One region of the Xanthomonas sontii genome, then DNA from elsewhere that is predicted to be linked to it. Evidence: predicted binding sites of a transcription regulator. Region 1 holds the regulator's gene; the other holds the start of a gene.

What was found. The regulator FliA, encoded in region 1, starts transcription of late flagellar genes. The targets are predictions, from matches to a motif close to TAAAGTTTNNCNNNCNNNGGCCGATAA.
Region 2: RAB70_RS16935 (methyl-accepting chemotaxis protein) is a predicted target of FliA. The motif match lies at 2,145-2,171, and genes of this name have one in related genera.

What each region holds. Positions count from the first base shown of each region.
Region 1 covers NZ_CP132342.1:3,366,148-3,370,150, forward strand. Annotated here, with positions in the region: gene flhF (flagellar biosynthesis protein FlhF) at 1-727, shown strand, start outside; gene RAB70_RS14180 (P-loop NTPase) at 714-1,598, shown strand; gene RAB70_RS14185 (RNA polymerase sigma factor FliA) at 1,595-2,344, shown strand; gene cheY (chemotaxis response regulator CheY) at 2,364-2,756, shown strand; gene RAB70_RS14195 (protein phosphatase CheZ) at 2,757-3,368, shown strand; gene RAB70_RS14200 (chemotaxis protein CheA) at 3,373-4,003, shown strand, end outside.
Region 2 covers NZ_CP132342.1:4,032,310-4,036,312, forward strand. Annotated here, with positions in the region: partial or broken gene RAB70_RS21350 (CHASE3 domain-containing protein) at 1-259, opposite strand, end outside; gene RAB70_RS16935 (methyl-accepting chemotaxis protein) at 341-2,008, opposite strand; gene RAB70_RS16940 (DEAD/DEAH box helicase) at 2,450-4,003, opposite strand, start outside.

The DNA.
Region 1 (4,003 bases):
CCCCGCCGACCTGGAGCTGCACCGCGGCCGCGGGCTGATGCTGGGCCTGCTGTCCAAGCGCCTGCCGATCGCCGCGCTGGACCCGCTCGAGGAAGGCGGCGTGATCGCCCTGATCGGCCCGACCGGCGCCGGCAAGACCACCACCATCGCCAAGCTGGCCTCGCGCTTCCTGGAGCGCCATGCCGCCCGCGACGTGGCCCTGGTCACCACCGACACCATCCGCGTCGGCGGCCGCGAACAGCTGCACAGCTACGGCCGCCAGCTCGGCATCGCCGTGCACGAGGCCGACAGCGACGCCGCGCTGCAGCAGCTGCTGGAGCGCCTGGCCGACTACAAGCTGGTACTGATCGACACCGCCGGCATGGGCCAGCGCGACCGCGCCCTGGCCGCCCAGCTGCACTGGCTGCGCGCCTCGCGGGTGGTCCGATCCTTGCTGGTCCTCCCCGCCAACGCCCATTTCTCCGACCTGGACGAGGTGGTGCGCCGGTTCGCCGGCGCCGACCCACAGGGGGTCATCCTGACCAAGTTGGACGAGACCGGGCGGTTCGGCAGTGCCTTGTCGGTGGTCGTGGACCACCGCCTCCCCATCACCTGGGTGACCGATGGACAGCGCGTGCCGGACGACCTGCACCGCGCCAACGCCGCCAGCCTGGTATTGCGCCTTGAAGATTTGCGGCGCGCTGCCGATAAGCCCTGTACTCCGGAGCAGACCCATGCCGTCGCGTGACTACGTCAATCTGACCAATGCCTTCCCCCTGTCGGCGACGCGCAGCGAACCGCTGGGTCCGGTGCGCACCATCGCCGTGACCGGCGGCAAGGGCGGCGTGGGCAAGACCAACATCTCGGTCAACCTGTCCATGGCGCTGGCCGACATGGGCAAGCGCACCCTGCTGCTGGACGCCGACCTGGGCCTGGCCAACGTCGACGTGTTGCTCGGGCTGACCCCCAAGTTCACCGTGGCCGACCTGGTCGCCGGGCGCTGCACCCTGGAAGAGGTGCTGATCGACATGCCCAACGGGCTGATGGTGGTGCCCGCCGCCTCCGGCCGCCGCTACATGGCCGAGCTGCCGCCGGCCCAGCACGTCGGCCTGGTCAACGTGTTCTCCGAGCTGCAGCGCGAGCTGGACGTGATGATCGTCGACACCGCCGCCGGCATCACCGACAGCGTGCTGACCTTCTGCCAGGCCGCGCAGGACGCGGTGGTGGTGGTCTGCGACGAGCCGGCCTCGATCACCGACGCCTACGCCCTGATCAAGGTCCTCTCGCGCGAGCGCGGCGTGGACCGGGTGCAGATCGTCGCCAACATGGTCCGCGACCTCAACGAAGGCCGCCTGCTGTACGACAAGCTCAGCCGGGTCTGCGAGAAGTTCCTCGGCGACGTGTCGCTGAACTACCTGGGCTGCGTGCCGCAGGACGACTGGCTGCGCCTGTCGGTGCAGCGCCAGCAGCCGGTGGTCAAGGCCTACCCGTCCAGCCCGTCGGCGCAGGCGATCTCCGAGATCGCCCGGCGCACCGCACGCTGGCAGGCGCCGACCGCCCCGCGCGGCAACGTCGAGTTCTTCGTCGAACGCATCATCCAGCGCGGGGTGGCCGCATGAACGCCGCCGCCCACTACCGCGCCGTCCAGCGCAACAGCGCCAACGACTACATCACCCAGCACTCGGACCTGGTCCGGCGCATCGCCCACCACCTGGCCGCGCGGCTGCCGGCAAGCGTCGAGATCGACGACCTGATCCAGGCCGGCATGATCGGCCTGATCGAGGCCTCGCGCAGCTACGACGCCGAACAGGGCGCCTCGTTCGAAACCTACGCCTCGATCCGCATCCGCGGCGCGATGATCGACGAGATCCGCCGCGGCGACTGGGTGCCGCGCTCGGTGCACCGCCGCGCCCGCGACGCCGCCTCGGCGATCCGCAAGATCGAACAGAGCACCGGCCGCGCCGCCGCCGCCAACGAAGTGGCCGCGGCGATGGACATGCCGCTTCCCGAATACCTGCGTTTGATGGAAGATGCCGCCCGCGGCCAGGTGCTGAGCCTGGAGTCGCGCATCGAGGACCATGGCGAGCTGGATACCATCGCCAAGGGCGGACCCAATCCGCAGCAGATGCTCGAGCGCAGCGAATTCGGCCGCGAGCTGGGCAAGGCCATCGCGCAGTTGCCCGAACGCGAGCAGTTGGTGCTGTCGCTGTACTACGAGCAGGAATTGAACCTCAAGGAAATCGGCGCGGTGCTCGGGGTCAGCGAGTCGCGCGTGTGTCAGATCCATGGCCAGGCCACGGTACGGTTGCGCGGACGCCTGAAGGCGTTCGAGGTCGCCGATGCCGGTCTGGAAGACGAAGAATAGGAACCCTTAGGAGTCAGTGGTGAACAAGAACATGCGGATTTTGATCGTGGACGATTTCTCGACGATGCGACGCATCGTCAAGAATCTGCTCGGCGATCTGGGCTTCACCAACACCGCCGAGGCCGAAGACGGCAACAGCGCCCTGGCCGCGCTGCGCTCGGCGCCGTTCGAGTTCGTGGTCACCGACTGGAACATGCCGGGCATGACCGGCATCGATCTGCTGCGCAACATCCGCGCCGACGACAAGCTCAAGCACCTGCCGGTGCTGATGGTCACCGCCGAGGCCAAGCGCGAGCAGATCATCGAGGCCGCGCAGTGCGGCGTGAACGGCTACATCATCAAGCCGTTCACCGCGCAGACGCTGCAGGAGAAGCTGGGCAAGATCTTCGAACGCCTGGGAGCGACCGCCTAAATGGAAGCCACCGCCGAACGTACCGCCCTGATCGAACGCCTGCAAGGCGCGCTGGACGCGCTGGAGAACGGCGACGAGGCCGGCTGGCGCAGGGAGATCGACACCCTCGCCGCCTGGCGCACGCGGCCGATGATGCAGGGCCTGAGCCGGCTCGCGCGCGATCTGGGGCAGGCGCTCGGCGAACTGCCGGTGGTGCCCAGCGAGGCCGGCGAGCTGGACGACGCCTGCTCGCGCCTGGACCACGTGGTGGAGATGACCGAACAGGCCAGCCACCGCACCCTGGACCTGGCCGAGGAATGCCGTGCGCTGGCCGACCAGCTCGCCGCCGGCGGCCTCAGCGGCGACCAGAGCGAGATCCTCGACAAGATCCGCCACAACCTCACCGAAATGGCCCTGGCGCAGAGCTTCCAGGATCTGACCGGGCAGATCATCCGTCGCGTCGCCGGCATCGTGCGCCGCGTGCACGAAGGCTTCGGCGCGCTGGGTCTGCCGCCGAAGGAAGAAAACAAGAAGGCCGACGGCAGCCTGGCCGGCCCGGCCCTGCCCGGCCTGGACCGCCACGGCGTATCGCAGCACGACGCCGACGACCTGCTGTCCGGATTGGGACTGTAATGCCATGAGCGCCGTACCCGACGACATCGCTGCCGACTTCATCATCGAGGCCCAGGAGATCCTGGACCGGCTCGGCGAGCAGCTGGTGTCGCTGGAGCAGGCGCCCGAGGACAGCGGCCAGCTCAACGCCGTGTTCCGCGGCTTCCACACGCTCAAGGGCGGTGCCGGCTTCCTGGCGATCAACGCCATGGTCGAGCTGTGCCACGCCGCGGAGGAAACCCTGGGCATGGCCCGTGCCGGCCAGGCCACCCTGCAGGCGCGGCACTTCGACGCCGCGCAGCAGTCGCTGGACTACCTGCAGTCGATGCTCGATGCCTTCGGCAGCGGCCAGGAGCCGCCGCGCGCGCCGCCGGAGCTGATCGCGCAGTTCGACGCGCACGGCGACGACGCACCGGCGCCGGCACCCGCGAAGAGCGCCGCGCCCGCGCCCGCCGCCGTCCCGGCCACCGCCGCGGCCGCGGGAGACCTGATCAGCGACGACGAATTCGAAGCGCTGCTGGACCAGTTGCACGGCGATGCGCCGCCGACGGCCACGCCGCAGGCGCTGCAGCCGGCGCCGCGCGCGCCCAGCGCCGCGCCCAAGGCCGCGGCCGCCCCGGCCAAGGCCGCCGAGCCCGAACACACCGTGCGCGTGG
Region 2 (4,003 bases), 670 kb from region 1:
CGACGCCGTCGCGGTAGGGCTGCAGGAACGCGTCCTCGCCGGTCAGCGAGAAGCCGCGCGTGCCGGTCTCGATGTTGATCAGGCTGCTGAGCGCGGCATCGACTTCGGCGATCACCTTGTAGGTGTGGGTGTTCCAGTAATTGGCCTGCGACAACGCGGACACGTTGAAGTAGGCCACGCCGGCCAGGGCCAGCAGGATGCACAGGACCACGGCGAAGCCGCCGTAGAGCTTGGTTGCGATTTTGAGATTCTTCAGCACGGCACTCTCCCGACAATGGGCAGTTGTGACAACGACAGCGACACGGAACTGGCGGCGCGGCAGGCGCCGCCAGGGAATGGATCAGGCGCGGCCCAGCAGCGCTTCGCTGCGGTCGCGATTGCCTGCAACGGAACGGCGCGCGGCGACGGATGGCGCACGCGGCGCCCAGCGCGAGCCAGCCGCACGCAGCGGCGCCACCGCCTCGCCGTCGTCCAGCGCGTGCGTGGCGCGGCGCGTGCCGGCGGACAACTGGAAGAACGCCATGCTGTCCTGCAACTGCACGGCCTGCGTGCTCATCGATTCGGCGGTGGCCGCCAGCTCTTCGGAGGCGGTCGCGTTCTGCTGGGTGATCTGACTCAGCTGCACCACCGCCGCATTGATCTGGGCGACGCCGGACGATTGTTCCTGCGAGGCGGCAGCGATCTCCTGCACCAGGTCCGAGGTCTTCTTGATGCTGGGCACGATGGTCTCCAGCAGATGACCGGCCTTCTCCGCCAGTTCCACGCTGGAGCCGGCGACCTCGCCGATCTCCTGCGCCGCCACCTGGCTGCGCTCGGCCAGCTTGCGCACTTCGGCGGCGACCACCGCAAAGCCCTTGCCGTGCTCGCCGGCGCGCGCGGCCTCGATCGCCGCGTTCAGCGCCAGCAGGTTGGTCTGGTAGGCGATGTCGTCGATGATCCCGATCTTCTGCGCGATCTGCTTCATCGCCGCCACCGTGGCCACTACCGCCTCGCCGCCCTCCAGGGTTTCCCGCGCCGCCTGCGCGGCCATGCCGTCGGTGATCCTGGCGTTGTCGGTGTTCTGCGCGATCGAGGCAGTCATCTGCTCCAGCGAGGCGCTGGTCTCTTCCACACCGGCGGCCTGCTCGGTGGAAGCCTGGCTCAAGGATTGCGCAGTGGCGCTGACTTCTTCCGACGCACCCGCCAGGCTCTGCGCACTGGCGTTGACCTCGCCGACCACCTGCTGCAACTTCTCGACCATGCGCTGCATCGCCAGCAGCAATTGCCCGGTCTCGTCCCTGCCGCGGACCTCGATCTGCATGCTCAGGTCGCCCTCGGACAGCGCATTGGCCACCTTGACCGCCTTGTCGATCGGCCGGGTCACGCTGCGGCTGATGCAGCAGCCCAGGCCGACCCCGAGCAACACGCCGCCGATCACGATGGCCAGCATGGTGCGGGTGCTGCTGGCATAGATCGCGTCGGTGGCGTCGTTGGCACGCGCCGCGTTGGCTTCCTTGGTTTCGCTGAGTTCGGACATCAGCGCATCCAGTTCGTCGGAGCTGCTGCGCACGCCCTTCGACAGGTCCGCCAGCTGCGCATTGCCCTGCGGCAGCGGCTCGCGCATCACCGAGTCGACGAACTGGCCGCGCCGCTCCAGGTAGGTCTTCCACACCTGGTCGAAGCGGGCCAGCTTGGCCAGCGTGGCCGGGTCGTCGAACGAGGTCCTGGCCTTGTCCATGTGCTCGACCACCTTGGCGGTGTACTTGTCGAGACTGGCGATGTGCTTGGCGCGATCCTCCGCCGTACTGGCCAACTGCAGGTTGGCGCGCGACCGGCCGGCGTTGATCAGATTGATGTTGGCCTCTTTCAGGTGCGACAGGCCGAGCAGCTCGCGCTCGTACAGCACCGTGGCGTAGTCGTTGATCCGGCCCGAGTTGCGGATGCCGACCCAGCCGATGCACGCGCCGATCGCCGCCACGATCAGGAACGCCGCCGTCAGCCTGACTCCGATTTTCATATTGCCCAACATGGTGTACCCCGATTCTTTGTGTGCGTCCGGTTGCGCAAGTGAGCGCCTCCAGCCGTCTTCCGCAACGCCTCGCGGAGTGGACACACTCGCTCTGAGGAGAGCGAGGACGCTGCGCCGCAACGTCTGTGCGTGAGGGCTATCGGCGTCATCGACAGCGCCTTTAAATCGCGTGAAAACTGCGGAATTCCGCATAGCGCAAGCGCTGCGGCGACGTTGCATGAATGCGCAACGGGCATTGCGGCGCAGCACTCGACGCGTGTGAAGAAGGCGCCTGGCCATCTGCGGCGCGGATGCCGCAGTTGTTCTGCAACGGCAGATGACCCCGGTTTTGCACCGAAGGCGAAGTGGGATACCAACCCCTCTAATTTGTAGACAGAATGTGAAAGCGGCGCCGATATGCCCGCCCTCGCAGTGCGCGAGCGCATGCATGGCGCCGCGTCTTCACACCATCGGCAGCGCCGCGACCGTGCGTCGTTCCGCCGCGGTGGCTCCGCGCAACAAGCGCTGCGCGCGCACGCGTTCCTCGGCATCGAGCTCCTGCAGCGCCTCGAAACGCTCGCCGACCCAGCTCGCCATCGGCACGCCGTCGCGGTACAGCACGCGCGCGCCCGCCACGCGTGGCAGCCGCGTGCCCGGGAGCACGCTGCCGAGCAGATTGGCCGGATCGGCGGCGGCCACGCACACCCAGGTGCCGTCGCCAGGCTGGCGGCGCAGTTGCCGCAGCAGACCGATCGCCTCCGGCAGGGCGAACTGTTCGCCGGACAGGCCATCGATGAAGCGCCCGCCGCGGATCTCGCCACGCGCCTCCAGGCGCTGGTAGACCCGCAACAGCTCGCGCCACGGCGGCAGCCATGCCGCCTCGCGCTCGAGCAGGCGCCAGCAGACCACGCCGTAGCGGCGCAGCAGCGTCAGCGCGACGTGCTCGACCGCCTCGCTGCGCGCGGCCGGGTCGTCGGCCTCGGCGCCGGCCCGCAACAGCGCCCAGCGCCCGGCATCCTGGATGCCGCCGTACAGCGCCATGCGCGGCCGCCGCCGCGACAGCGCCGACGGGCGCTTCGATGCCGGCACCAGCAAGGCGCGCAGGCCGGCGTAGCTGTCGCAATGGACCCGACCGGCGGCGACCAGCTCGGCCAGCGCCACCTCCAGTTCGGTGGAGAGCAGGCGGGTGGCCGCGGCGATCTCGTCGAAGAACGAGGCGCCATGCGCCGCGAGATGGTCGGCGACCTTGTGCGCGCGCGAGCCGAGCGCATCGGCCTCCGGCGCTGGCGACAGCCGCGACCACTGCCCGGCGCTGCGCCGCGGCAGCAGCAGGATCGGCGTGCTGCGCAGCGTCGGCGCGGCGCCGCCGGCGCCGGGGCGCAACCGCGTCCACAGCGTGCGGCCGGCACTGCAGGCCTCGTCCAGCCAGGCCGGGCGGTAGTCGCGCACCCGCGCCGGCAACAGTTCCGCCTCCCACAGCGGCGCCGCGGCCTCCACGCCCTCCAGTTGCGCCAGTACCGCGGCCAGCGCTCCGGCGCCCTCCACCTGGCCCTGTGCGTCCAGATGCTGCCAACGGAACAGGAAGCGCGCGTAGTCGCGCGGCGCCACCGGCTCGATCTCGCGGCGCAGGCGGCCAAGGGTGTAGCGGTGGATGCGTGCCAGCAGGTGCCGCTCGCACCACTCCTCGGCATCGGCGTCGGCACTGAACCGACCACCGAGCACATAGCCGTCCTGCTGCAGCGCGAGCAGCCCGGCCTGCACCTCGCGCAGCGGCAGGTGCAGCGGCGCGGCCAGCGTGGCCGCAGTGACCGGCCCCAGGCCTGCCAGCCGGCAGCGCAGCAACTCGCGCAGCGCGCTCTCGCGGTCCCAGTCGGCCACCGCGTAGCCCTCGGGACTGGCGATGGCCGGCCGCGCGCTGGCCTGCGGGTACAGCGGCGCCACCGCCGCCTGCGCTTCGGCCGTCACCCACAACGCCGCCGCGGCGCCGTCGACGCCGTGCAGGCAGGTTGCGCGCGC